Regions from separate parts of the Acidovorax sp. GW460-11-11-14-LB4 genome, predicted to be linked through region 4. Evidence: predicted binding sites of a transcription regulator. Region 4 holds the regulator's gene; each other region holds the start of a gene.
The links. The regulator LexA, encoded in region 4, represses DNA repair genes until DNA is damaged. The targets are predictions, from matches to a motif close to ACTGTATNNNNATACAGT.
Positions count from the first base shown of each region.

Region 1 (7,149 bases), on a different contig from region 4:
TGGCCTGATAGCCTTCCCATCCCCCCTTTTCTATCCGGCAGACGCTGCCACCTTTTTGCAGGAGCACCTCCATGTCCAAAGTCTTTATTGATGGCGAAGCCGGTACCACAGGCCTGCAGATCCGCGAGCGCCTGCAGGCCATGCCGCAGATCGAGCTGGTCAGCATTGCGCCTGAGCTGCGCAAAGACCCGGCCGCCAAGCGCGACCTGATCGCGGGGGTGGATCTGGTGGTGCTGTGCCTGCACGACGACGCTGCGCGCGACACCGTGGCGATGGTGGACGAGATCGAGCGCAGCTCGGGCCGCAAGGTCAAGGTGATCGATGCCAGCACGGCGCACCGCACGGCCGATGGTTGGGTGTACGGGTTTCCGGAACTCGCACCAGCGCAGACACAAGCGGTGCGCGACGCCACCCGCGTCTCCAATCCCGGCTGCTACGCCACTGGAGCGATTGCCATGCTGCGCCCGCTGGTCGATGCGGGCCTGATTCCTGCGGACTACCCATTGAGCCTGCCCTCGGTCTCGGGCTACTCCGGCGGCGGCCGCACCATGATCGAAGCCTACGAGGCAGGCACTGCAGCGCCGTATGAAGCCTATGCCCTGGGCCTGACGCACAAGCACATCCCCGAAATCTTGCGCTACACCGGGCTCACACGCCGCCCGGTGTTCATCCCTGCGGTGGGCAACTTCCGCCAGGGCATGCTGGTGCAGATGCCGCTGCACCTGGACCTGTTGCCCGGAGCCCCCAAGGCCAGCGACCTGCACGACGTGCTGGCCAGCCACTACAGCCGCACCAACACGCCAGAACAATGGGTCAGCGTGCCGCCCCCCACCGACGATTTGAAGCTGGCCGCCGACACGCTGACCGACACCAACAAGCTGGAGCTGCGCGTGTTTGCCAACGAGCAGTACCGGCAGGCCGTGGTCATCGCGCGCCTGGACAACCTGGGCAAGGGCGCCAGTGGCGCTGCAGTGCAGAACCTGCGATTGATGCTGGGCGTGTAAACACCTCAGAGCGCGTCAGGAAGCGGGGCCGATGCCCCGCTTGTTGGCGTTGCGGTCAGCCCTCGTCAGACGCATCGACGCCCAGCACAGCGCGCCGCGCCACATCGCCTGAGAACCCCCGCACCAGCAAAAACCGCATCTGCTTGGCGCGGGTTTGCGGATCTGCGGCGGGTTCGCCAAACTTGCGGCGCCACACCGCGCGGGCACGCTCCAGTTCGCTGCCCTGCAGCTGGGCCACCGCCTGCTGCACGGCCTCTGCGCCCAGCCCCTTGGACTGCAGCTCCTGCCGGATGCGCGATGCACCCAGACGCCCAGCGCGCCGGTGCAACACCGACTCCACCACGCGCGCCTCGCTGATGAAGTCCCGGGCCTGCAGGTCGTCCAGCACAGCCTCCAGGTCTTCGCCCTCCTGCACATGGGGCGCGAGCTTGCGCTGCAGCTCGGCGCGCGAATGCTCCCGCTGGCTCAGCAGCCGCAGCGCACGGCCCTTGAGCGAGAGCGCAGTGAATCCCATGATTGACTAAATGCTATATTTTCAATAGCTACAGACGCATATGATATGAGCGCCTGCGGGCTATTTAGCTTCAAAAACCGGAAATCACTCGTCTGCAGCCGCTACTGGGGCCTGCAGTGCGCCAGGCAGCAGCGCAATGCCCAGGCCTTCGCGCACCTTGTTCTCGATCTCGCGGGCCAGGTCGGGGTTTTCGCGCAAAAACTCACGCGCGTTGTCGCGGCCCTGGCCGATCTTTTCGCCGTTGTAGGCGTACCAGGCACCGCTCTTTTCCACGATCTTGGCCGTCACGCCCATGTCGATGATCTCGCCCTCGCGGCTGATGCCTTCACCGAACAGGATGTCGAACTCGGCCGTCTTGAAGGGCGGGCTCACCTTGTTCTTGACCACCTTGACCTTGGTCTCGTTGCCGATGGCTTCGTCGCCCTTCTTGATCGTGCCGGTGCGACGGATGTCGAGGCGCACCGAGGCATAGAACTTGAGCGCATTGCCGCCGGTCGTCGTTTCGGGCGAGCCGAACATCACGCCGATCTTCATGCGGATCTGGTTGATGAAGATGACCATGCAGTTGGTCTTCTTGATCGTGGCGGTGAGCTTGCGCAGCGCCTGACTCATCAGGCGGGCTTGCAGGCCGGGCAGGGCGTCGCCCATCTCGCCTTCGATTTCGGCCTTGGGCGTGAGCGCAGCTACCGAGTCCACCACGATCAGGTCCACGGCGCCGGAGCGCACCAGGCTGTCCACGATTTCCAGCGCCTGCTCGCCGGTGTCAGGCTGGCTGATCAGCAGGTCGGACAGCTGCACACCCAGCTTCTGGGCGTACTGCACATCCAGGGCGTGCTCTGCGTCGACAAACGCGCAGGTGCCGCCCTGTTTTTGCATCTCGGCAATCACCTGCAGCGTGAGCGTGGTCTTGCCCGACGATTCCGGGCCATAGATTTCGACCACACGGCCACGGGGCAGGCCACCCACACCCAACGCAATGTCCAGGCCCAGCGAGCCGGTGGAGACGACCTGGATGTCCTCGATCACCTCGCCTTCACCCAGGCGCATGATCGTGCCCTTGCCGAATTGCTTCTCGATCTGGGCGAGCGCGGCGGCCAGGGCCTTGGCCTTTTCCGTGTTCACGGGCAATGCGGGGTTGGTGCCTTTGACTGCGACGTCCATGAGAAACTCCTTGAAAAACAACAGGTTGGATGCTTGCATCGCTCTGCGATTAATCACAGGCTGGATGCTTGAACAGTAGTTTATGCGAGCAATGAAATCCAGATAAAGCGATTTTTAGTCAGTTTGCCTGACAATATCGCATGGCCGATTTTTCTCCAGCCGCCCCCCTTGCCACGCCCGCCCCAGTGCCTGACGACCGCTGGCGCCAGACCCACCTGGGCCGCCTGATGGGCAGCGCCCTGCGCCGCTTCGACGCGCGGGTGCTGCAGCTCATGGCGCGCAATGTGGAGGTGCCGCTGGCGCTGTCCAACCTGGCGGCACGCGACCAGGTGACGGCTGCGCACGTGCACATCACCCGGCACCTGGCCTTGCAGGGCGACCGGTTGACCGATCTGGCCCAGCGCGCGGGCATGACCAAGCAGGCCATGGCCAACCTGGTGGACCAGTGCGAGGCATGGGGGCTGGTCACGCGCGAGGCCGACCCGCTGGATGCGCGGGCGCGCCGCGTGTGCTTCACGCCCACCGGCCTGGCGTGGCTGCAAGCGTTCCGGGATGCCGTGGCGCAGGCCGAGGCGGAGTTCCGCGCCGAGGTGGGCCATGACGTGGCCACCGTGGTGGCCATTGGGCTGGAGGCCTATGCGGGCGGCGATACGGGTGCCTGAGCCCCCATCGGCTCGGCGCAAGCCAGCAGCCATTCCCTGAAGCACTGCAGCGCGTGCAGCTGCGTGCGGCCTTCGGGGTAGCAGAACCAGTAGCCCACATCACTCCGGTAACCGCCGCGCAGGTCGGCATCGGGCAGGGGCTCGCGCACCAGGCCTGCCGTGATTTCATCCTGCACCAGGCAGCGCGGCACCAGCGCCAGGCCCATGCCCGCCATCACGGCGCGGATCATGGTCTGGAACTGGTCGAACTGCGGCCCGGCCAGCGGGTCGATGAGGCCCTCCACCCCGTGCGTCTCGCTCCAGCGCAACCACGCCTCGGGCACGGTCACGTGGCGCAGCAGCGTGTAGCGGGCCACATCGCGCGGGGTGTGGATGGCCCAGTCGGCCACCTTGGTGCGGGGGGCGATCAGCGCCACCTCGTTGCCCGTGATGTGGTGGGCGTGCGCGCCGGGCCAGTGGCCGTCGCCGAACAGGATGGCGCAGTCCAGCTCGGGGCGGGTGAAGTCGTAGCTGTGCACATAAGGCACAAAGTGCAGCGTGATTTGCGGGTGCTGCTGCTGGAACTGCGGCAGGCGTGGGATGAGCCATTTGGCCGCAAACGTGGGCAGGCTGGACAGGTGCAGCGCCCCCCCACCGTCATCGCTGGTGATCAGCTCCAGCGTGGCGGCCTCCAACTGCGCCAGCACGCCACGCACCGCCTTTTCGTAGCGCTCGCCGGCGGGGGTGAGCGCCAGGCGCTTGCGGCTGCGTTCGAACAGCGGCACGCCCACCCAGGTCTCCAGTTCCTTGACCTGTTTGCTGACCGCGCTTTGGGTGAGGTGCAGGGCCTCGGCCGCGCGGGACACCCCGCCGAACCGCGTCACCGTGGAAAACGCCCGCAGCAGGTGAACGGGTGGCGAGAGGCGGCGAAGAGATGACATAGTAAGTAATCAAATCATTCCAAATTGGAATGTTATCAGGCATATCCATTGCTTGGTAGAGCGCACTGAATCCTTTAACCTCGATGCAACCCATAGGAGAAACGCCCATGCAACGCCGTCACCTGCTCTCAGCACTGGCCGCCGTATCTTTCGCTCCCGGAATGTCTTTGGCGCAAGAGGGCAAGCCCCTGCGCATCATCGTTCCGTTCCCGCCCGGGGGCGCCACGGACATCACGGCCCGCAGTCTGCAAGAGTCGCTGGCGCGCATCCTCAAGCAGCCCGTGGTGCTGGAAAACCGGGGCGGCGCAGGCGGCTCCATCGGCATGGCCGAAGTCGCCCGCGCGCCGGCAGACGGCCTCACCCTGGGCGTGGCCACGCTGTCCACCCATGGCGTGAACCCCGCCGTGTACACCAAGCTGCCCTACCACCCGACCAAGGACTTCATCGGCGTGACCGAGATCGTCAAGGCCCCGGGCGTCATCGTGATCAACCCGGCCGTGGTGCCCGTCAAGGACTTTGCGGAGCTGGTGAAGTACCTCAAGGCCAACCCCGGCAAGGTGTCTTACGCCACCCCCGGCAACGGCACCATCGGCCACATGTGGGGAGAGCTGTTCAAGAGCAGCACCGGCACCTCCATGGTGCACATCCCCTACCGTGGTGCAGGCCCGGCCATCAACGACGTGCTGGCGGGCCAGGTGGCGGTGTACTTTGACCAGGTGGCTTCGTCGCTCCCGCACGTCAAATCGGGCAAGCTCAAGGCGCTGGCGGTGTCGTGGCCCGAGCGGCTGGATGTGTTGCCCGATGTGCCCACCTACGCCGAACTGGGCTACAAGCAGGCCAACGAGCCTTCATGGTTTGGCCTGGTGGCCCCTGCGGGCACGCCCCCGGCGGCGGCAGAGCGCATCCAGCAAGCCGTCGCCCAGGCCCTGAAGGAGCCCGCCGTGCGCGAGCGCCTGGCGGGACAGGGCCTCTACCCCTCGGGCACCACACCCAAGGAATTCACGGCCCAGATCGCCAGCGAGATCGACAAAATGAAGCGCGTGGCGGCCTACGCCAAGGTGGTGCTCGACTGACCTGATTTCCCCGGGCCCTGAGCCCGGGGACGGCCACAGCTGGGATGGTGAGACGACGCAGGCAAGCCTACTTCCCGGGCCTGCTCAAGGTCTCAGGGATAACCATAGTCACATCCCGGTCTGGGCGGCTAGGCCAGCCGCCCTCCTTTGCGCACACTCTGCCTATGCATGCAGCCTTGAAACTGATCCACCACCGCTTCCAGCAGGCCCAGCCCGGCGTCACCGGCTCGCCGGGACTTGCCACACAACCCTCCAGCACCGCCACCGTCACTGCGGTGCCCGGCAGCACACCACTGGTCCTCGACTCCCCCCACAGCGGCACCCGGTACCCCGACGACTTTGGTTCCGCCCTAGACCTGGCCACGCTGCGCCGGGCCGAAGACACCCACGTCGAAAAGATCTACGACTTTGCCCCCGCGCTCGGCGTGGCCTGGGTCGAGGCCCACTTCCCCCGCATCTACCTGGACGCCAACCGCGATACGACCGAGCTGGACACCAGCCTGCTGGACGGCGACTGGCCCGACCCCGTCTCCACCGATCCCAAGGTGCTCAGCAAGGTGCGCCTGGGCAAGGGGCTGATCTGGAAGTTCACCGACCAGGGCGAACCCATCTACCAGCGCCAGCTCACTGTGGCCGAGGTGCGTGCGCGCATCGACCGCTGCTGGCGCCCGTACCACGCCGCCGTGGCCCAGGCCATCGATGCCGCCCATGCGCGCCACGGCTACAGCATCCACCTCAACTGCCACTCCATGCCCGCCGTGGCCGGGCGCTTTGCCACCGAGTTTCCGGGGCTGGAGCATGCCGACTTTGTGGTGGGCGACCGCGATGGCACCACCGCCAGCCCGGCGCTGTCGGCACTGATCTGCGAGCACCTGCGCGCATGCGGCTATAGCGTCGAATACAACCACCCCTACAAGGGCGTGGAGCTGGTGCGCCGCTACGGCAACCCCGCGCAGCACCGCCACAGCATCCAGGTCGAGATCAACCGCAAGCTCTACATGGACGAGCAGACGCTCGCCCAGATGCCTGAGGGCATGGCGCGGCTGCAGGCGGACCTCAAGACCCTGGTGCAGAGGCTGCTGGCACACGATCAGCGCTGAGCACCCGACGCAGGCCCGGCGGGCTCAGGCCACCAGCGTGGAGACCCCTTCGTAGAGCAGGCCCATGCTGTCCGCCGTGGCGATATTGCTGTGGGCCAGGCCCGCGCGCGAACCATCGAGTGCGACCACCGACAGCGCCTGAAAGCCCGCGTCCTGCCCGTTGTGCAGCAACCAGCCCGTGCCGTGCACCGCATGCACCAGCCAACCCAGGCCATAGCGGCCTGCGGGGGCATGCCCCAGGTCCTGCAGGCCCTTCACATAGCTGCGGGGCAAGGGGGTGGCGTCGCCGCGCAATGCCTGCAGGTGCCACTGCAGCCACCGCGCGTCCTCCTCCACCGTCAGGCTCACGGCGCCTGCCGGGTCCAGGACCTCCAGCCACACACGTTCCGGCGCCTCGGCCAGGGGCAGGGGCTGCAGCCGCCCGTCCAGGATTTCATGCCCGGCGGGCTGCTGGCTACCGGCACGCATCGGTTCTCCCACAAAGAGCGAAAGGCCCAGGGGCTGGGCCACGCGCTGGCGCAGCAGATCCGCCCACCCCAGGCCCGTGGCCGCGCGCAGCATGCGGGCCGCCAGCGCATAGCCTGCGTTGGAGTAGGCAAAGCCCGGGTCTGCGCCCGTGCCGCGAACGGGCGGCTGGCGCAGCAGCCACTGCAGGAAGAACGCCTCCGCCTCCGCAGGTTGCTGCCAGCGCGCCAGCACCTCAGGGCCCACTGCA
Region 1 is NZ_JBWKYJ010000054.1:20,653-27,801, forward strand. Features, by position in the region: gene argC (N-acetyl-gamma-glutamyl-phosphate reductase) at 72-1,004, shown strand; gene recX (recombination regulator RecX) at 1,060-1,518, opposite strand; gene recA (recombinase RecA) at 1,603-2,679, opposite strand; gene AC07X4_RS17345 (MarR family winged helix-turn-helix transcriptional regulator) at 2,820-3,341, shown strand; gene AC07X4_RS17350 (LysR substrate-binding domain-containing protein) at 3,314-4,261, opposite strand; gene AC07X4_RS17355 (tripartite tricarboxylate transporter substrate binding protein BugE) at 4,369-5,334, shown strand; gene AC07X4_RS17360 (N-formylglutamate amidohydrolase) at 5,499-6,434, shown strand; gene AC07X4_RS17365 (serine hydrolase domain-containing protein) at 6,459-7,149, opposite strand, start outside.
Region 1: the regulator LexA is predicted to act here: its motif matches at 2,739-2,756, upstream of recA (recombinase RecA).

Region 2 (7,149 bases), on a different contig from region 4:
CTGCGCGTGTAGGCCGCCGCGCCTGCGAGCTGGTCCTTGTCTTCCAGGTCGATCAGCATCAGCCCCCGGCCGCCATTGGCCATGGTTTTCAGCTCGGTGATCTCGAAGGTCAGGATGCGCCCGCCCGTGGACGCGCAGGCCACGTGCGTGGCCGGCAGCACCGGTTTGCTGCCTGTGGTGCCCGCAGCGTGCGACGGCACACACACGGTTTCGCCCTCGCCCAGGGTGAGGAAGGCCTTGCCGCCCTTTTGGCGCGAGACCATGTTTTCCACCGCCGCCAGAAAGCCGTAGCCGCCCGAGTTGGACAACAGCAGCGTGGCGTTGGCTGGCCCCGCAAAGTAGTGCAGCAGTTGCGTGCCCGATTCCAGCTCGATGAGCGTGGTCACCGGCTGGCCGTCGCCACGCGCACCGGGCAGCAGCGACACGGCCACCGAGTAAACGCGGCCGTTGCTGCCAAAGGCCAGCAGGGTATCCACCGTGCGGCACTCAAACGTGCCGTACAGCCCATCACCTGCCTTGAAGGCAAAGCTGGCGGCCTCATGGCCATGGCCGGTGCGGGCGCGCACCCAGCCTTTTTGCGAGACGACCACGGTCACAGGCTCGTCCACCACCTTCACCTCGGCCACGGCCTTTTTCTCGGCCTGGATGAGGGTGCGGCGTGCGTCGGCAAAGGTCTTCGCGTCCGCCTCAATCTCCTTGACCATGGTGCGGCGCAGCGAGCCGGGGTTGTTCAGGATGTCTTCGAGCTTGCCCTGGCTTTCGCGCAGTTCTTTCAGCTCTTGTTTGATCTTGATGGCTTCTAGGCGCGCCAACTGGCGCAGGCGGATTTCGAGGATGTCCTCGGCCTGCCGGTCGCTGAGGTTGAAGCGCGCGATGAGCGCAGCCTTGGGCTCCTCGGCCGCACGGATGATCGCGATCACCTCGTCGATGTTGAGCAGCACGGTCTGCCGCCCTTCGAGAATGTGGATGCGGTCCAGCACCTTGTCCAGCCGGTGCTGGCTTCGGCGGGTGATGGTGGTCTGGCGGAAGGCAATCCACTCTTCCAGCATCACACGCAGCGACTTCTGCACGGGCTTGCCATCGAGCCCCACCATGGTGAGGTTGATGGGGGCCGAGGTTTCCAGGCTGGTGTGCGCCAAGAGGGCGGTAATCAGCTCCTGCTGCGGGGTCTTGCCCGTCTTGGGCTCGAACACCAGGCGCACGGGCGCGTCTTTGCTCGATTCGTCGCGCACCACGTCCAGCACAGCCAGCATGCTGGCCTTGAGCTGGGTCTGGTCTTGCGAAAGCGCCTTTTTGCCGGCCTTGACCTTGGGGTTGGTGATTTCCTCGATCTCTTCGAGCACCTTTTGCGTGCTCACGCCGGGCGGCAACTCGTTCACCACCAGCTGCCACTGGCCACGCGCCATGTCTTCGATCTTCCAGCGCGCGCGCACTTTGAGGCTGCCACGGCCGGTGCGGTAGGCATCGGCAATGTCGCCCGCGCTGCTGATGATCTGGCCGCCGCCGGGGTAGTCCGGGCCGGGCACCAGCGCGAGCAGGTCTTCCTGGCTCAGCGAGGGCGTCTTGATGAGCGCAATGCAGGCATCTGCAATCTCGCGCAGGTTGTGGCTGGGAATTTCGGTGGCCAGGCCCACGGCAATGCCGCTGGCGCCGTTGAGCAACGCGAACGGCAAGCGCGCGGGCAACTGGCGCGGCTCCTCCGTGCTGCCGTCGTAGTTGGGCATGAAATCGACCGTGCCTTCGTCGATCTCATCCAGCAGCAGGCTGGTGATGCGCGACAGGCGGGCCTCGGTGTAGCGCATGGCCGCAGCGCCGTCGCCGTCGCGGCTGCCGAAGTTGCCCTGGCCGTCGATCAGCGGGTAGCGCTGGGCAAAGTCCTGCGCCATGCGCACGAGCGCGTCATAGGCCGACTGATCGCCATGCGGGTGGAAGCGGCCCAGCACATCGCCCACCACGCGGGCGCTCTTGACCGGTTTGGCGGCCGTGTTGCGCGTGGGGCCGCTGTAGCCCAGGCCCATGCGGTCCATCGAATACAGAATGCGCCGCTGCACGGGCTTGAGGCCGTCGCACACGTCGGGCAGCGCGCGGCCCTTGACGACTGACAGTGCGTACTCCAGGTAGGCACGCTGGGCATAGCCCGCCAGGCCCAGGGAGTCGCCCCCGTCATCGCCTGCGGTGGTGAAATCGAGAGTGGGTTGGTCGCTCATTCGTTGGGTACAGTTTCTGGATTCACGTTCTGGGGAGCGGTGGGTGTCTGCGCCACGCGGGTGGGCGGCAGGTTGCCCCGGTTCTGCGCGCCGCCCGACAGCTCCATCCGCACGCGGCCGGGCAGCGCACGCTGGGCCAGCACCGGCGCCGGGGGCTTGAGCTGGGCATACAGGCCCAGCACGGTGCGCACGTAGTTCTGGGTTTCCCTGAAGGCCGGTATCTGGTTGCCCGCCTTTTGCACCGCGCCTTCGCCGGCGTTGTAGGCGGCCACGGCCAGGTCCATGCGGCCAGGGAACAGGTCCAGCAGGTAGCGCAGGTAACGGGTGCCGGTGGGCACGTTCACGGCGGGGTCGGCGAGCTTTTGCTCGACCGAGCGCTTCTTGTCCGCATTCACACCAAAACGGCTGGCCGTGGCGGGCATGACCTGCATCAGACCCACGGCGCCCTTGGGCGACACGGCGGCGGCGTCAAAGCCGGATTCGGTGGCGATCACGGCCTGCAGCAGCTCGTAGTCCACACCATGTTGGCTGGACGCAGCGCGCAGGTGGTGCTTGACACGCTTGTAGTCGGGCGCAATGTCAAAAAACGCCAGCAGGCGCGCACCCGCTGCGGGTAGCGCATAGGGCATGGGCGATGTATTGGCCGGTGCATCCCGCGTGGAGTCGAAGTCGTTGCCCCGAAAAAAAAGCTGGTAGCGCGCATCGACCTGCTCGGACGCAAAGTGCGTCACGCCGCGCTCATCCACATGCGCCCACAGGTCTGCATGGGCCGTTTGCTGCAAAAAACAGAGCAAACAACCCAATAAATACCAGCGCATGACGCCATTCTTGTTTGAATTCCTCATGGCAGACCTGTCGGACAGCCCTCGGTCAGATATCGATCTCCACCGCGTCGCCATGCAGCTCCATGAGCTCGCGGCGCGCGGCAGCCTCGCCCTTGCCCATGAGCTTGGTGATGAGGCCTTCGGTGGCGGCAAAGTCCACATCCCCCAGCTGCACGGGCAGCAGGCGGCGGGTGTCGGGATTGAGGGTGGTTTCCCACAGCTGCTCCGCGTTCATTTCGCCCAGGCCCTTGAAGCGGCTGATCTGGCACTTCTCGCGTGCCACGCCATCCTTGGCGCATTTGTCGAGGATGGCCGTCAGCTCTCCATCGTCCAGCGCATACATCTTGGCCGCAGGCTTCTTGCCGCGCGCAGGCACATCCACGCGAAACAGCGGTGGGCGCGCCACGTAGATATGGCCGGTCTCGATGAGCTTGGGGAAGTGGCGGAAGAACAGCGTGAGCAGCAGCACCTGGATGTGCGATCCGTCCACGTCGGCATCTGACAGGATGCAGATCTTGCCGTAGCGCAGACCGCTCAGGTCCGGCGTGTCGTTGGGGCCATGCGGGTCCACGCCAATCGCTACCGAGATGTCGTGGATTTCGTTGTTGGCAAACAGGCGGTCGCGCTCCACCTCCCAGGTGTTGAGCACCTTGCCGCGCAGCGGCAGGATGGCCTGGCTTTCCTTGTCGCGACCCATCTTGGCGCTGCCACCGGCCGAATCGCCCTCCACCAGGAAGACCTCGTTGTGGGCAATGTCCCTGCTTTCGCAATCGGTGAGCTTGCCCGGGAGCACAGCCACGCCCGAGCCCTTGCGTTTTTCAACTTTCTGACCGGCCTTCTGGCGCGTCTGCGCGGCCTTGATGGCCAGCTCGGCCAGCTTCTTGCCGTAATCAACGTGCTGGTTCAACCACAGCTCTAGCGCCGGGCGTACGAAGCCGCTGACCAGGCGCACGGCGTCGCGCGAGTTCAGGCGCTCCTTGATCTGGCCCTGGAACTGCGGGTCCAGCACCTTGGCTGAGAGGACATAGCTGGCGCGCGCAAACACGTCCTCGGGCAGCAGCTTCACGCCCTTGGGCAACAGGCTGTGCAGTTCGATAAAGCTCTTGACCGCGTTGAACAAACCATCGCGCAGGCCACTTTCGTGGGTGCCACCCGCGCTGGTTGGGATCAGGTTGACGTAGCTCTCGCGCATGGGCTGGCCGTCTTCGGTGAAGGCCACCGCCCAGGCCGCCCCTTCGCCCTCGGCAAAGCTCTCGTTGCCGCTGTCGGCAAAACCCTCGCCTTCAAACAGCGGGATGACCGGGTCGCCGGTGAGCGTCTGCATCAGGTAGTCCCGCAGGCCGCCCTTGTACTGCCAGGTCTGCGTGTCGCGGGTCTTTTCGTTCACCAGCTGCACCGTCACGCCGGGCATGAGCACGGCCTTGCTGCGCAGCAGATGGGTCAGCTCGCCCATGGGCAGGGCACTGGATTCGAAATACTTGGCGTCGGGCCACACGCGCACCGAGGTGCCCTGCTTGCGCTCGCCCGCCTCCAGCGGGCGGGAGACCAAAGGCTCGATCACGTCGCCAGCGGAGAACACCAGGCGCGCCGCCTTGCCTTCGCGGTAGCTGGTGGCCTCCAGCCGGGTGGCCAGCGCATTCGTCACCGACACGCCCACGCCGTGCAGGCCGCCCGAGAAGCTGTAGGCACCGCCCTTGCCCTTGTCGAACTTGCCACCCGCATGCAGGCGGGTGAAGACCAGCTCGATCACCGGTGCGTTTTCTTCCGGGTGCAGGCCGAACGGGATGCCCCGGCCGTCGTCCTCCACACTGACCGAGCCATCGGCGTGCAGGGTGACGCGGATCTTCTTGCCGTGGCCGGCAAGGGCCTCGTCGGCGGCGTTGTCCAGCACCTCCTGGATGATGTGCAGGGGGTTGTCGGTGCGGGTGTACATGCCCGGGCGCTGCTTAACGGGCTCCAGGCCCTTGAGCACGCGGATTGAGCCTTCGGAGTATTCGCTCGCGGAAACAGAAGAGGGTTTGGCTGCCATGGGGCGGATTGTAGTGCGGCACCGCAGCAATAGCTGGATAAATAACCAGCCCTTCAAACCGCTGCGCCAAGCGCTGCATTTTCTGCCGCCCCCACCGCCAACTGTATTGGTCGCGGGTGTATCAGCGCGTTTCGCGCAATCTGGCTACATTCCTGCGCATGCATATGAATCCTCCCAAACTATCCATGTTCCAGGTGCTGGCGTGCGGCGCGGCCATCGTGACCCTGTCCATGGGCACCCGCCACGGGTTCGGGCTGTGGCTTCTCCCCATCACCCAGGAAATGGGCTGGACGCGCCAGTCGTTCGCCCTGGCCATCGCCATCCAGAACCTGTCCTGGGGCGTGATCGGGATTTTTGCGGGCATGGCGGCCGACCGGTTTGGGGCCTTCCGCGTGCTGCTCGGCGGTGCAGCCCTGTATGCCCTGGGCCTGGCGGGCATGGCGCTGTCGCCTACGCCCACGCTGTTTGCACTGACGGCCGGTGTGCTGATTGGCGCGGCGCAGGCGGGCACCACCTATGCGGTGATCTATGGTGTGCTGGGGCGGCAGATTGCGCCCGAAAAACGCTCCTGGGCCATGGGCGTGGCAGCGGCGGCGGGTTCGTTCGGGCAGTTCCTGATGGTGCCGGTCGAAGGCTGGCTGATTGCAGGCCTGGGCTGGCAGCAGGCCTTGCTGGTGCTGTCGATGGCCGTGCTGCTGATCGTGCCGCTGGCCTTTGGCCTGCGGGAGCCGGGCTTCAAGGGCGCGGCCCCGGTCAAGCGCGAGCAGACCATTGCGCAGGCGCTGGGCGAGGCCTTCCGCTACCCCAGCTTCAACCTGCTGATGGCCGGTTACTTTGTGTGCGGCTTTCAGGTGGTGTTCATTGGCGTGCACATGCCCAGCTACCTCAAGGACCATGGCCTGTCGCCCCAGGTGGCCAGCTATGCGCTGGCGCTGATCGGGCTGTTCAATGTGTTTGGCACTTACATCGCGGGCACGCTGGGCCAGCGCATGCCCAAGCGCCACATCCTCGCTTTCATCTACTTTGCCCGCGCGGTGGCGATCAGCATCTTTTTGCTGGTACCGCTGTCGCCGCTGTCGGTGTACGTGTTCTCGGCGGTGATGGGCGCGCTGTGGCTGTCCACCGTGCCGCCCACCAACGCCACCATTGCACAAATCTTCGGGGTGCAGCACCTGTCCATGCTGGGCGGCTTTGTGTTCTTCAGCCACCAGATCGGCAGCTTCCTGGGCGTCTGGTTGGGCGGCTATCTGTATGACGCCACCGGCAGCTACGATATCGTCTGGTACATCGCGATCGGCCTGGGCATTTTTGCCGGGCTGGTGAACCTGCCAGTCAAGGAAAGTCCGATCGCGCGCCACACCCCACAACCCGCCTGACCTGTTTGACCCCCTGCATGAGCGACACCACCCCGCCCCGCAAACCCGCGCCGCGTGCCCTGCGCTGGCTGGGCGGTGCAGTGGCCGTGCTGCTGTGCCTGGTGGTGTTTGGCTTGTACACCGTGCCCGAATTCATGGTGCTGCTGGCCGACCAGATGTGGGCGTGTTTTTGACACCCTTGGCGGGATTTTCAAGCGTTTTTGGCCACAAGCGCTAGTGGATCATGCGCAGGCAGCTATCATTTTTATAGTTTCATGCACGGTATGCACGGTACAGAAGCCCCTTCGGATTGGGTGCGGCGCTGGAGCCACCTGATCGCCCCCCACAGCACCGTGCTGGACGTCGCCTGCGGCGCAGGGCGCCACCTGCGCCATCTGCGGAAACTGGGGCACACCGTGGTCGGCGTGGACCGGTCGGCCGAGGCGCTGGCCGCCTGCGAAGGGCTGGGCGAGCTGGTGCAGGCTGACATCGAAAACGGCCCCTGGCCTTTTGCAGGCCGCCAGTTTGGCGGCGTGGTTGTCACCAACTACCTGTGGCGCCCCTTGCTGCCCACCATCGTGGCCAGCGTGGGGCCGGGCGGGGTGCTGGTCTACGAAACGTTCGCCCAGGGCAACGAAACCGTGGGGCGCCCGTCACGGGCGGAGTTCCTGCTCGCGCACGGCGAACTGCTGCAGGCATGCCAGGACCTGCGCGTGGTGGCTTATGAGGACGGC
Region 2 is NZ_JBWKYJ010000034.1:32,565-39,713, reverse strand. Features, by position in the region: gene parC (DNA topoisomerase IV subunit A) at 1-2,207, opposite strand, end outside; gene AC07X4_RS13735 (lytic transglycosylase domain-containing protein) at 2,204-3,025, opposite strand; gene AC07X4_RS13730 (DNA topoisomerase IV subunit B) at 3,078-5,060, opposite strand; gene AC07X4_RS13725 (MFS transporter) at 5,219-6,436, shown strand; gene AC07X4_RS13720 (hypothetical protein) at 6,454-6,609, shown strand; gene AC07X4_RS13715 (class I SAM-dependent methyltransferase) at 6,700-7,149, shown strand, end outside.
Region 2: the regulator LexA is predicted to act here: its motif matches at 5,093-5,110, upstream of AC07X4_RS13730 (DNA topoisomerase IV subunit B).

Region 3 (7,149 bases), on a different contig from region 4:
GCGTCAGGTCCTTGAAGCGCTGGGCCACCAGGTGGCGCACCACCGCCGTGCTGCCGGGTGGGCCGGCGCTGCATTGCCACATCCCTTCCACCGCCAGCAGCTGCGACCGCAGCAGCGCATTGCGCCACACATCGACCAAGGCGGGCCAGACGATGACGTTGACGGGGCCGGTTTCGTCTTCCAGCGTGACGAACATGGTGCCCTTGGCGGTGCCAGGGCGCTGCCGCACCGTGACGATGCCGCAGGCGCGCACCTTGCGGCCGTGGGCGGCGTTGTGCAGTTGCAGGGCGGTTTGCAGGCGCCAGCGGGCCAGGCGGGGGCGCAGCAGGGCCAGGGGGTGGCGGCGCAACGTGAGGCCGGTGGCGGCATAGTCGAACAGGATTTCTTCGCCCTCGGGCGCCTCGGGCAGTTGCAGCGGGGCCTCGTGCACGGGCACGTCGCGCCACAGGGGCGGCGCGCTGTGCTGGGCGGCGGCGTCCCACATCTGCTGGCGCCGGTGGCCCGACAGGCTGGCCAGGGCATCGGCGGCGGCCAGGGCTTGCAGGTCTTGCTGGCTCAGTTGGGCACGCAAGGCCAGGTCTTCGGTGGTGGCAAAGGCGGGGCCTGTGGCGCGGGCGTGCAGCAGGCGTTTGGCGGCGTCTGTGTGCAGGCTGCTGACCATCCGAAGGCCCAGGCGCACGGCGGGCTGGGGCAGCGGCGGTGCGCCCAGGCCACGTGCGGGGCGCAGCGGCTCGGGGTTGCCCTCCAGCGTGCAGTCGATGTCGCTCACGGTCACGTCGATGGGCAGCACGCGCACGCCGTGGCGGCGGGCGTCCTGCACCAGTTGCGAGGCGCTGTAAAAGCCCATGGGCAACGAGTTGAGCAGCGCCGCCAAAAAGCACGCGGGCTCGTGGCACTTGAGCCAGCTGCTGGCATAGGCCAGCAGCGCAAAGCTGTGGGCGTGGCTTTCAGGAAAGCCGTATTCGCCAAAGCCCAGCATCTGCTGGAAGATGCGGTCGGCAAATTCGGCGGGGTAGTCCCTGTCTTTCATGCCTTGTTTGAGAGGCTCTTCAAAGCGATGCACGCCCCCCTTGCGCTTCCAGGCGGCCATGGAGCGGCGCAGGTCGTCGGCCATGCCGGGGGTGAAGCCCGCCGCGATCATGGCGATCTGCATCACCTGCTCCTGGAAGATGGGCACGCCCAGCGTGCGCGCCAGGGCGTCCTCCAGCTCCGGCTTTTCCAGTTGCAGAGGCTCGCCCTTGCGCCGGCGCTCGCGCGCCTGCAGGTAGGGGTGCACCATGCCCCCCTGGATGGGGCCGGGGCGCACGATGGCGACCTCGACCACCAGGTCGTAGAACTCGCGCGGCTGCAGGCGGGGCAGCATGCTCATCTGGGCGCGGCTTTCGATCTGGAACACGCCCACGGTGTCGGCGGCGCAGATCATGTCGTAGGTGGCAGGGTCTTCGCGCGGGATTTCCTTGAGACCCCAGTGCTCGCCGCGCAGGGCTGCGCGCAGGTTGAGGCAGCGGCGCAGCGCGCTGAGCATGCCCAGGGCCAGCACATCGACCTTGAGCAGCTTCATCTCATCCAGGTCGTCCTTGTCCCACTGGATGACGGAGCGGTCCTTCATGCTGGCGGGCTCCACCGGCACCAGCCGCGTGAGCTTGCCCTGGGTCAGCACAAAGCCGCCCACATGCTGGCTCAGGTGGCGCGGAAAATCCTTCAGGTCGGCAGCCAGCTCCAGCCACAGCCGGGCGATGTGCCGGTGCAGCGACACGCCCACCGCCTGGGCCAGCTCCTGCAGGCGGTCGGTGGCAAAGGTTTCGTCAAACCAGTGGTGGTCTTTGGCAAACGCATCGACCAGGGCGGGCGCCACGCCCAGGGCCTTGCCCACGTCGCGCAGGGCGCTGCGTGTGCGGTAGCAGGTGACCACGGCGGCGATGGCGGCGCGGTCGCGGCCGTATTTGTCGTAGATGTACTGGATGACCTCTTCGCGCCGGTCGTGTTCGAAGTCCACATCAATGTCAGGAGGCTCGCTGCGCTCCTTGCTGATGAAGCGCTCGAACAGCAGGTGGGACTGCTCGGGGGCCACCGCCGTGATACCCAGCACGTAGCAGACCACCGAGTTCGCCGCCGAGCCCCGGCCCTGGCACAGGATGCCCACGCTGCGCGCAAACCGCACGATGTCGTGCACGGTCAGGAAATACATCTCATACCCGCAGTGCGCGATCAGGTCGAGCTCTTTGCGGATCTGCGCCTGCACGCCCTCGGGCGCGCCCAGCGGGTAATGGCTTCGCACCCCCAGCTCTACCAGCCAGGCCAGTGCCTGGGCAGGTGTCATGCCCTCGGGCACGGTCTCCAGCGGGTAGCGGTACTGGATCTCACTCAGGCTGAAAGTGCAGCGCCCGGCCACGGTGAGCGTGGCCGCCAGCAATTCGGGCGGGTAGATGCCCGCCAGCCGCACGCGCTGGCGCAGGTGGCGCTCGGCGTTGGGCTGCAGCGCAAAGCCGCACTCGGCCACGGTGCAGCCGCGCTTCACGGCGGTGATCACATCCTGCAGCGGCTTGCGCGAGCGGGCGTGCATGTGCACGTCGCCCGCCGCCACCAGCGGCAGCTGCAGTGCAGCGCCCACGCGCTGCAGCGTGGCCAGCCACAGGCTGTCGTCGGCGGCCTGGTGCAATTCGACCGCCAGCCACACATGCGGAGCCTTTTGAGAGCCTAACTGGCCGGTAGCGCTAGTGATACATGCGCTGATTGCTACAAAATCAGAAGCATCAAAGCGCTGACGGCATGGTGCCAGCAGCAGCTCGCACCCCTGCAGCAAGTGCCAGGGGCTGTCCGCACCCACGCGGTATTGCCCCTTGGGCGCAGCGGCGCGGGCGGCGGTGATGAACTCGCACAGGTTGCCCCAGCCCTCGGCATCGCGCGCCAGTGCCACCAGCCGCAGGTCACCCCACAAAAACTCGCTGCCCACGATGAGGTGCAGGCCACATTCCTTGGCCGCCCCCCAGGCACGCACCACGCCGGCCACGGAGCATTCGTCCGTCAGCGCCAGCGCCTGGTAGCCGAGCTTGGCAGCACGCGTGACCAGCTCTTGCGGGTGCGATGCGCCGCGCTGAAAGCTGAAGTTGGACAGGCAGTGCAGCTCGGCATAGCCCGGCAGCTCGCCCGCGCCCGCTGCGGGGCCTGGCACCGCAGTGGCCTGTGAAGGATGTCGGTGCGTCAAACCCATGCACAACCACCCTGCCCGCTCACCCAAAGATTCCGTGCAAGAACCAGCGGTGTGGGCGAGCCACCGCTGGCGTGCCATCCAGCGCAGGCGCCAGGCGCTCGCGAAACACCCACACCAACCCCGCCACGTCGTTGTGGGCCACAAAGTAGTCGCGCAAGGCCAAGTCTGCGCAGGGGCGTGCTGGGTCTACAGCGTCATCCATGGCAGACCACCAGCCCGCCTCCAACCGGTGGGGCCCGGCCAGCAAGCGCAACAGGCCGTGGTGGCAGGGGCGGTTGCCCTGCACAGCCAGCTGCCGGGGCGGGTTCAGCAGCCAGGTGGGCAGCAAGGGGGCATCCGGGACGATGCCTTGCGAAGCACCGTCCGCACGCGCGGGCACAGGACCGGTGGGTGTCCGCGTGGCTGCATTGCGCATCACAGCCGAAGGCATGCCCAGCACTTCAGCGGCCGGTCGCCATTGCTGCATGCGTTCGGGCCGATGGTCGGCCAGCAGCACCGGGGCCACCACGTGGTCGGCCCCCAGGCGGGCCGACAGGCGCTCCAGCAGTTGGTGCAGGGCCTCGCCGGGGGTACCGGCCGGGTCGGTGCTGCCATGGCTTGTGGGGTCACGCCCGCCCACCTCCCCCGGGGGCAGCAGGCTGGCACTGCGGTGCGGCAACGGTGCCGATTCGAGCAGCCGCAGCGTGATCTGGTTGACCGGCGCGGCCAGCGTGGTGCGCGCCAGGTTTTCGGCCAGCAGGCGCCGCAGGTGCACCAGGTCGTGGGTGGCCTGGGCGGTGCGCACTTGCAGCGCCTGGGTGGGGGGCAGCGCCACGCCATCCAGGCGCCGCAGATCGTGACGCCAGGCCAACTCCAGCGCCAGCACACCCTGCTGGCGCGCCTGCAGCCAGGCCTGCAGGGCCGTCAGGCTGCGGCTGGCGCTCCACAACAGTGCGTCGGCCGACGCGGCCAAGGCGGGCAGCTCGGTGGTCAACACAAACTGCTCGGGCAGTTGCAGCCAGGCATGGGCCTCGGGGGCATCGCCCAGGGCCTGGTCCAGCACTTGCAGCACGCCCGCCCCCAGGCGCCGCGCCACGCCCGCGCGCGGCAGCGCCCGCAGCGCCCCCCAGGTGCGGCACCCCATGCGCTCCAGGCTGGCCACATGGGGACGCAGCGCCGTCAGCGTGTGCAAAGGCAGGCTCTCTGCACTGCCCTGCGGTGGGCAGGGGCGCCCTGCCAATGCCATACGCAGCCTGGCCTGGGCAACCAGGGCGGTGGGGCCTCTGCCCCACACAGTCGGTGCATGGGACACAGGGGCTGTGGTCGCTCCAAAGGAATGGGCAGGCTCTTCAGTGCTGCGGACGGGTGGAGGGGCGACGCCCTCCCCTTCGCATCGGGTCGACGCATCGGCCCAGGCTTGCAGCACCAGTGCCTGCAGCGCATCGCGCCCGCCCCACAGGCGTTCGGTGGTGGACACCTCCAGCAACACCGCCTCGCCATCGGCCAGCGCCACACGCGGCGTGAAGCGCAAGGCCCACCAGCCGGCCGCGGCGTTCAGCACTCCGATATTTCTATCCGTGCCTGTACCCGCCAAGGCGGCGGCCTCATCGCACCAGGGCAATGGCAGGGCGATCCAGTGCATGCCTGCTCCCTTCTGGCCGGCCTCCGGGTCGGCCTCCTGGCTCGCATACGGGCTCGCATATGGGCTGGACTGGGGGCACATGGCGCGCCAGCGAACCCGCCAAGACCCCGGCCACACGGGCGGCCGCGGCCTGGCGCCCCGCCATCTGGGCAATGGCGGCCTCTTGCGCAGCGCGGCGCCGCTCGGCCTGTGCCACCAGCACCTGCGCCAGCTGAGGGTGGCAGCCCGGCAGTTGGAGCGCCTGCGCCAGCGGAGGCCCCCGGCGCTTGAGGATCTGCACCTGCATGCCGGGGGCTGCTGCGGCATCCCCTGGCAAAGCCAGCCCCTGCACCTGCAGCCGCAATTGGGCCGGCGACGCCTGAGACACCCGCGATGCAGGCCCTGGGGCATCGACCGGACGAAACACCCACAACAATTGCTGCTGCTGGGCCGCCGCCAATTGCAACCGCCGCAAAGCGGCAGGCTGCGCCTGGGGCAGCCAGGCCATGACGGCCAGCACGCCCTGGCAGCGCAGCGCCTGCTCGGCCGCCCACAAGGCGACCATGGGCGAGTCGGCATGCACCACACACACCCGCTCTGCCCGCAACCCCTGCGACTGCAGGGCCAGGCCAAAAGGCTCGCACGGCGGCGCCACCAGCACCACGGCCCCGCTCTGCCGGGCCGTGGCCTGCACCAGTGCGGGCAGCACCAGTTGCCATTCGTGCAGGCCCGCCAGAGGCTGCAGCACTTCGCTCAGGGCCCCCACAGGCCAGCCGCCGCCCGGCAGCTGGGCATCCAGCGCGGCATGGCCCGAAGGCAATACGCGCTGCGCGCTGGCCCCCAGCGCGTCGGCATGCCACACCCCAGGCACGGGGATGGGCAAATCGGACGCAACCCGCAAAGAGGGGCGTGGCGCAGGCATGGTGGTGGGAGAAATTGAGGCAACACGAATACTGTAAATATAACCAGTATTATGCCGAATGGGTGAACCTGGAAGCGAAGACCCACCAAGGACGTCGGTCTGAGGAGGCCCACGCAGGCAAGGGCTTGTTCCCACTATTTTTGCCAGTGCCAAGGCCTCCCCCGCCACGCCAATCCAGGCGCGCGACGACGAGTGGCGTGGCGGAGGAGACCTTCCTTTCGGGTTGCGATGCCCAGCAAACGCCGCGCGTCAGAGCACCCAGTGGAAGAGGCAAACCCCGTGCTCTCGCGGGGTCGATCCGAAAGTCTGCTTACAGCGTACGCATCGCCCAGTCGCACCAGTCCGCCACCGCCGCATCAGCAGGCGTGGCACGGTCCGAGAGCTGGGGCCAGCGGCGGTGGCTGGCGTTCAGAATGCTTTGCAGTTGCCACAGGGCCTCGCGTCCCACCAGGGCGACCTCGGCCATGCCAATGGCGTCGCCTTGCAATTGCGCCAGCAGCTCGCCCTGGTGCCGGGGGTGCGAACCCGCTTCGATCAGGGCTTTTTGCAATGCCATGAGGCGGGAATCGGTAAACGCAAAGGCAGTGCCCGCAGAAGACTTGGCCGCCGTGTCCGGGGGCAAGGCCGCCTTGAGCTGGTCCCAATAGGCAAAGGCTTCGGCCAGCAATTCGATCTGGCGGGGCGCATCGTTACCCAGAGGCATCAAGGCCGATTCGCGGGCCACTTCCTCCTGCAGCAGCGGCAGGATGAACGCCACCAATGCCGAAGGAAACTTGCGGTGATTGAGCCGCAGCACCAGCGACAGCCGCTGCGCGGGCATGTCGTCGTATTTCTCGTAGAAGGCAGCCACCACTTCGGCCAGTAGCAGGATGCGGCCCATGGGCGTGATATCCGCCCCTGGCAAGGCGCGTGGATAGCCGCTGCCGTCCATGCGCTCATGGTGCTCCAGCACAGCGACCTCGGCAGCGCGTGGGTAGGCCTGCGTGTCGCGGATCATGAGCATGGCCGAAATGGGGTGGGCCACCAGGTGCTTGCGCCCTACCCCTACCATCTTGTGGTCCGGGTCGTCCCAGGCTGGGTCCATGTGCAGCACACCCAGGTCATGCAGCAGCGCAGCAGCCGCCACCGTGCTGCAGTCGCGCTCACTCAGCCCGCTTTTGACCGCCAGAAATACCGCCACGGTAGTCATCACCAGACTGTGCTGGAACAGCGTGGGCCGTTGGTCACGCATCACGGTGAGCTTGCAGGCCATCGCCGAAGGCAACGGCAGGGACCGCAGGGGCGCCAGCAACCGGGCGCCGGACCCCAGGGCCTCGGCCAGCATGGCGGGCAGGGTTTCCTGCTCGATCAGCGTCTGGCCCAGGGCCAGCAGTGATGGCACGTCCACCGGGTTTTCGATGGACAAATGGCGGTCAA
Region 3 is NZ_JBWKYJ010000097.1:838-7,986, reverse strand. Features, by position in the region: gene AC07X4_RS22155 (error-prone DNA polymerase) at 1-3,211, opposite strand, end outside; gene AC07X4_RS22150 (DNA polymerase Y subunit UmuC family protein) at 3,231-4,832, opposite strand; gene imuA (translesion DNA synthesis-associated protein ImuA) at 4,795-5,733, opposite strand; gene AC07X4_RS22140 (HD-GYP domain-containing protein) at 6,044-7,149, opposite strand, start outside.
Region 3: the regulator LexA is predicted to act here: its motif matches at 5,764-5,781, upstream of imuA (translesion DNA synthesis-associated protein ImuA).

Region 4 (7,149 bases):
TGGTGGCGGGGTTCTTTGGCGGCATGAGTGCCGTCTTCATCCTCAACAGCGTGCCCAGCACTGGTGACACGTGGATCGAGCTGGTGCGCACCACGTTCAAACGCATGTCGGTGGTGGCGGCCTCCAGTTTCACGGCGGGCTACCTCACGCCCATGTTTGCTGTGCCATCCATCGTGGGTGAGCCCTGGCAGCTTGGCGCCGCCTTTGTGGTGGGTGCCTTCGCGCAGCGCATGCTCATGCTGGCCCGCGACAAGGTGGGCGGGCAGGGGGGTAAGGCGGGCGGTTCTACAGATGCTGGAGGTGCGCCATGAGCACGGTCTTGCTGCTGCTGCACTGGGTGGCCGGCTTCATCGTGCTGGCCGAAGCGCTCAACAAGCTGGAGCGCACCGCGCCGTGCGCCCCGGGCCTCACCCCGCGCGAGCGCGTCACGGCCTGGCTCAAGGGCTTTGCCTGGCTGCTGCTGGGCCTGGGGGGCGCTGGCGCCCTCATCACGCCGCTGCTGCCGCTGGAGCGGCCCACCTTGCAAGACGTGTGCGTGATGCTGGGCTTTGCCGTGCTGATCGTGCGCACCCGCGTCAAGGAGGGCTAGCCCATGTCCCTGTACCTTGACCTTGTAGACCGCGTGCTCTCGCACGAAGGTGGCTATGTCAACGACCCCAACGACCCGGGCGGCGAAACCAAGTGGGGCATCAGCAAGCGCAGCTATCCGCACCTGAACATCAAGGACCTGACGCGCCAGGACGCCATTGCCATTTACCACCGCGACTTCTGGCAGCGCGTGCAGGGCGACAAGCTGCCGGTGCCGTTTGTCTTCCAGGCCCTCGATGCGGCCGTGAACCATGGCATTGGTAACGCTGTGCGGTGGATCCAGCGGGCCGCCGGTGTGGCTGACGACGGAGTGATTGGCCCTGTCACCCTGGCCGCTGTGGCGCGGCAAGAGCCCGCCGACCTGGTGCTCAACTTCAACGCCGAGCGGCTGGAGTTCTACGCCAAGCTGCAGACCTTCGACCACTTTGGGCGGGGGTGGACGCGCCGGGTTGCCAAAAACCTGCGGTACGCCGCGCGGGACAACTGACCATGCGCGTCACCTTCCTCAACCAGCCCCTGCTCAAGCCGCACGGCAACGGCGACGAATGGGTGCTGCACGAAGACTTTGCCGCCCTCATCGAGACCGACACCGCCGACGACTCCGCGGTGATCACCGTGCCCCGGGGCTTCATCACCGACCTGGCCAGCGTGCCCCGCCTGCCGGTGATGTTCATGGCCTTCGAGGGCAAGGCCCGCCGCTCGGCCGTGCTGCACGACTTTCTGTACGAAAGCCAGTACCCCCGCGCGTGGGCCGATGCGGTTTTCTACGCCGCCATGAAAAACGAGGTCAACAACCTCGACCAATACCTGATGTGGCTGGCCGTCCGCTTGGGCGGGCAGGGCGCATGGGCCAACTCAATTCCCTTACCACCCGAAACCGAAAGGCAAGCACCATGAAAAAGAACGTCCTCGCCCTCTGCATCGCCGCCGCCCTGGTGGCCATGTCCGGCTGCAGCAGCTTCAAAGTGGGCGCTGCCTGCTACATCCCCCACGGGGTCACTGGCCAGTGCTCGGCCACCACTGTGGCGCCTGGTGTCGTACCTGCTGGAGCTGCGGCCGCAACCGGCGCCAGCCAGGCCCAGCCATCAAAGCCGCCCACCACCGGCGTGTAGTTTCCCAATCGCCGGCTGCGCGCCGGCGTTACGCCGTGGGCATCTTGTCGAAGTCAGCCAGCGGCATTTCGGTGCCGTCATGCGCCACCAGCGCGCCGGCTGTTGAGTCCGCGACTTCAATAGGGCGGTCATTGAACTTGGCCTTGTCCACCTTATAGGCGCTCCCCATGGATGAGGCGCCGTAGAGGCGGCAAAGAGCCAGGTCTTCGGCCTGCTTCTGGGTCAGGACCAGCTTCTGCGGCGTCTTGCCTGGGTGCTTGATCCAGTGCGTGCGGAAGGCGTTCGACACCCGGCGGTGCAGTTCTGCCATGCCGGGGTGGTGCGGGGGAAGGTCAACGATGTTCTGGGTAGCCATGGCCGGGGATTTTCAGCCCAAAACAGAAAGGCGAATGCATGCACTCGAACAAGCGCCGTGCTACCGGCCTTGGCGGCAAGTCCGTCAAGGCCCAGAAAGACAAACAACTCCGAGACCAGCGCGAGCTGGCCAGGGAGTTGCAGGAGAGGGTGCAGCGGCAGGCCGTCCCGCAAAGGGATGACGGGCCATTACCTCGCATCGATTAGCATGTTCTCCTAATAAGGAGTGGTATGGCTACTTTTGATCCTGGCAGCAATGAATTTCTCGGAGCAATCGCTGGCTCTCTCGTGGGTGGTGCTATCGCGCTGTGCGGAGTCTGGCTAACATTTTGGCAACAGCGAAAGGCAAAGGAGTATGCTGAACTTCAAGCTACGCATAACCTGTTGATGTCAATTCAGGATGAGATAAATGCGCTGCTCTTGATGTATCAGACATCCGTGCGAGAGTCATTATTGGCCCTTCAGGATGGGCAGCCTCTCATGATAGTTTGGCCTGTAACGCACGAGAGATTTTCGGTCTACGAGGCAAATGCAGCAGCTCTCGGGGCAATAGCTGACGATGACTTGCGATCAAAAATTGTTCGGTTCTACATCATGGTCAGTGGTCTCATCGCGACATTCAAATTCAATACGGAGCTGATCGGGCGGTTTGAGGGTTTTGACTTCCTCAGTCGTCACACTGGATCGCAAGAGGCTCGCGCTCAGGCAAATGGCGTGATCCGGCAGTTAATTGAATACGCTCCAAAAATCAAAACGCGGGATCAGCTTACTGTGACTTTGGCGGCCGATGTGATTTCTTCTATTAAGCAGTATTTAGATACGCATCCCATTAAAAAATAGCCCCGCCTAAAACGGCGCCGGAGACTCCACCACCTCCACCGGCCCAATCCCTCGATACAGCACTTCGCCCGTGTGCTTTACGGTCACCGCCCAGCGGTCGGCCTCCACTTGTTCCACCAGGTAGGCCGCAGCCTCAAGCGGCAGCACCAGCTCGTCAGGCAAGCCGCCGTACCAGGTGGGCGTGCGCAGCAGGGTGGGGTAGGGGATCAGGTCCTGACGTGGGTCTTGTGCCATTGTTCGCTCACTGGGGGTTCGTTGCCGGTGCGCTCTTCCACCGGCATTTTCTTCATCCACTTGCGCGCATCAAAGCGCGGCAGAGGTGGGGCATTGGGGGCGCTGCAGGGGCGCACCAGCCACAGCTGCTCGTATTCGTAGCTGCGGCCGCTGCTGGAGTCGATGACATGCCCGCGCAGCAGAAAGCCATCGCCCACCACGTCCACAAACTCCGGCTCGAACAGAATCATCAGGGTGAGGGGGTGCGACACCCATTCCCCCAGCAGATCCACGCGCCGCACGGTGCGCCTGGCCGCGCACTGATCGTGGGACATGTGCTGCATGCGTAGCAGCCCACGCGATGGCTCTGGCCATTCGTCGGGGCGCAGGCGCAGGCCTTGAGCGCGCAGTGGAGTAACTTCGCAGAACATAAAATTCAGCGTAGGTAACAGCGTAAGTTATATGGAAGTCTTTTAAGTTTCATTGGGGAATATGAGAATCAAGGATCACAATATTCATGCCGACATTGTGCCTTGACGGGCGCAGGGGAATGCCACAGGGGCCGTGCTGGGCATACCAAAGCCTGCGGTTTTTTGGTGACTGAGTGCTGCATGGGCCCCGCAGACGTACTTCTTGCACTGCGCGTGCACGGAAGTCCGCATTCAGAGAGTGCCATGCACCACGACTGCTGCAGCTCGGTGCGGATTTTTGGACCTGCCGGTGCCCCGGTGTTAGACGTTTGCGGATCGAGCGCGGCCTGACAGTGCCTCAGCCTTGGTGCGTGGGGCGTAGAAGAGGGCTTGGCGCTCGTGCCGCCTGCTGCGCTCTGCGAATCAGGCCCGGAGCGCCTCGGACGCTGCCAGGCGGTCCAGCTCTGCGCACACATCGGCCATGCGGCCGGCAATTACCAGGCGGCAGGTGCCTGTGTCAGAGGCCCGACGCAGCACCCGGGTGGATTGTGGTGGGCAGTGGTCTACACCCACCGACGCCAAGAAGGCCTGTCGTTTGCTGCCGGCCATGTGTGTTGGCAGGAAGGAGCGGTGGGTGGCAGAGGGTCTGGTCGGGCTTTCCGGCGTTCGTGCTGGAGGTTTGGCGGTAAAGGGCCAATTTCCGCGCAATGGACGTTGCGCCTGTGGCTCTGTGGAGTTGCTGGGAACCAGGGCTTGGGCGTCGTCGCTGCGGGAGGCCGATGTTGGGGAGTTGTCTGGCCTGGCACGTCTCATGCCGACTGGCTGTGCCCGCAGGTCCAGTCTGTCTTTGGGGGCACCGGCTGGGTTGGCAAGCAGCTTTTTAAGACTGCGAAGAGGGTTCTGCACAGCAGACAGGGTGAACAAAGCAATTCCCATGTGAAAACTCCGAAAGTCGGGGGTTGAACATAGGCAGGATTGCAAAGTGGTCGAACACCAGTGCAGACAGACGCAGTGCGAGTTGATCCCTCGACAGTGCAGCCAGCTGCTCCGCCGATCCATCAAGCATTGCCTGAGAGGCCTTGGCATTCAACGGGACCTGCACCGCAGGGCTGGTGAATCGGTTGTATCCGTTCACCAAACGCCCGCCACCCACGGTGCGGCCCCTGGGGCACAAGCTACATCAGCATGGTGTTGCGGATAAGTCCCACTGCCAGTCCTTCGATTTCGAAAGGCTCGCCGGGCTGCACCACGATCACAGGATAGTCGGGGTTTTCGGGCAGCAACTCGATGGCAGTGGCCGTGCGGCGAAGTCGCTTGACGGTGACATCATCGCCCAGGCGGGCCACGATGATCTGACCATTGCGAGCCTCACGGGTGGACTGCACGGCGAGCAAGTCACCGTCCATGATGCCGGCGTCGCGCATGGACATGCCCCGCACCTTGAGCAAGTAGTCGGGCTTGTGTTGGAAGAGGCTGTTTTCCACGCTGTAGGTCTGGTCCACATGTTCCTGCGCGAGAATGGGCGACCCCGCAGCCACCCGACCTACCAGGGGCAAGACCAGCTGCGACAGACCCGGGATGGGCAGACTGAATTGGTTGCCACGGGCTGCGTTGATGGAGCGAACTGTGTCTCCGCGCAAGCGGATGCCGCGCGAGGTGCCGCTGACCAGTTCGATCACCCCTTTGCGGGCCAGGGCCTGCAGGTGCTCTTCGGCCGCGTTGGCTGACTTGAAACCCAGCTCGGCCGCGATTTCTGCGCGGGTGGGAGGCGCGCCGGTGCGTGCGATGGCGGTCTGGATGAGATCCAGAATCTGCTGCTGGCGGGCGGTGAGTTTGGGGTTGTCGAGCATGGTGGTTTCCGGTGCAGGCGGTTACAGTGGCGAGCAACTGTTTTTTAATCCAGTAACTGTATTTTTCACCAGTTTTTCGGAGTATGCAAGTGAGTGGGCAAAAAATTGTGGTTTTGGGCACCGGTGGCACGATCGCGGGCACCTCTGCACAGGCGGGAGACAACATCGGCTACACCGCGGCCCAGGTGGGGGTGGAGCAACTTCTGACGGCCGTGCCAGGCTTGCAGGCACTGGCAGGGGGCGCCTTGGCTGCAGAGCAGGTGGCGCAGATCGACAGCAAGGACATGGATTGCGAGGTGTGGCGCACGCTGGCACTGCGGTGCGCGCACCATTTGAGCGACCCGGAGGTGAGAGGTGTGGTCATCACCCATGGCACGGACACCCTGGAAGAGACCGCGTGGTTTTTGCACGAGGCGCTGGATGCGCGCAAGCCCGTGGTACTGACCTGTGCCATGCGGCCCGCCACAGCCCTGACCCCCGATGGACCCCAGAATCTGCTGGACGCTGTGGCAACGGTATTGGCACCCGGTGCCACAGGTGTGCTGGCTGTTGCGGCGGGTGAAGTGCATGGCGCACGGTATGTGCAAAAGATGCATCCCTACCGCGTCAATGCCTTCAGCTCGGGCGAGGCCGGTCCTTTGGGATGGGTGGAAGAGGGCGTGGTCCGCTGGACATGCAATAGCCCGGTAGCGTATGTCAATCATGTCGATAATGCTATAAAAAATATAGTGAATGCTGTTGCCTGGCCCTGGGTGGAAATCGTCATGAACCATGCAGGCGCGTCGGGCAGGGCGGTTGATGCTCTGGTGCGAGAGGGGGTGCAGGGCCTCGTGGTGGCTTGCACCGGCAATGGCACGATCCACCACGATCTGGAGGCTGCCCTGGTGCGAGCGCAGGACGCCGGGGTGCGAGTGGTGCGCTCCACCCGCTGCGCGGAGGGGCAGGTGCTGCCCAAGCCGGGGGATGCGCTGCCCGCCTCGCAGGGCCTGTCGCCGGTCAAGGCGCGGGTTGCTCTGATGCTGGATTTGCTGCGGGCGGATTGATCGAAAAAGACTGCCAGCCGTGTTCACCGCACTCAAGACACACGCCTGGGCTTATCCCGCGCTCGAAGTCGTCCACATTGTGGGCATTGCGCTGTTGCTGGGCAATCTGGTGTTGCTGGAGTTGCGGGTGTTTGGGCGCGGTGCGGCCTTGCCGATGAAAGACCTCGCGCGGCTGGGTCTGACTTTGGCCGTGTGCGGCTTTGGATTGGCGGCAGTATCGGGTCTGTTGATGTTTGCCACCCAGCCTCCGGAGCTGCTCAGCAACCGCGCCTTTACCTTGAAGATGCTGTTGTTAATGCTTGCGGGCTGTAACGCGGCGTGGTTTCATGCACGCGGTTCGCTTGCACGCCTGGACGGGTTGGCACGTCTGCAGATGCTGGTGTCCACCGTGATCTGGCTGTCGGTGGTGGCCTGTGGCCGCTGGATTGCGTACCTTTGATATGCCCCCTTGAACCGGGTTTTATTCCTACGGGAGTCTTTATGGGCTTGCAACGTCGCCATGTGCTGATCGCCGCCAGTGCCTTGCCTTTGGGGGTGCACGCCCACCATGGCTGGAGCAGTTTCGATGCAGACCGACCGCTGTATCTGGAGGGCACAGCGCGCAAAGTGCGCTGGCAAAACCCGCACGCAGAGCTGGAGCTGGAACTGCCCGTTGCGCTCCGGTTGCCAGCGGACCTTGCGCAACGCGCCATCCCCGCGCAGACAGCGCCAGTGGATGGCCGCGCGCTGCTGGCCAAAA
Region 4 is NZ_JBWKYJ010000014.1:25,257-32,405, forward strand. Features, by position in the region: gene AC07X4_RS07905 (hypothetical protein) at 1-311, shown strand, start outside; gene AC07X4_RS07910 (hypothetical protein) at 308-589, shown strand; gene AC07X4_RS07915 (glycoside hydrolase family 108 protein) at 593-1,075, shown strand; gene AC07X4_RS07920 (DUF1353 domain-containing protein) at 1,078-1,485, shown strand; gene AC07X4_RS07925 (hypothetical protein) at 1,482-1,700, shown strand; gene AC07X4_RS07930 (hypothetical protein) at 1,729-2,055, opposite strand; gene AC07X4_RS07935 (hypothetical protein) at 2,286-2,894, shown strand; gene AC07X4_RS07940 (hypothetical protein) at 2,901-3,128, opposite strand; gene AC07X4_RS07945 (hypothetical protein) at 3,101-3,538, opposite strand; gene AC07X4_RS07950 (hypothetical protein) at 3,941-4,126, opposite strand; gene lexA (transcriptional repressor LexA) at 4,693-5,367, opposite strand; gene AC07X4_RS07960 (asparaginase) at 5,451-6,410, shown strand; gene AC07X4_RS07965 (hypothetical protein) at 6,430-6,849, shown strand; gene AC07X4_RS07970 (DUF6152 family protein) at 6,891-7,149, shown strand, end outside.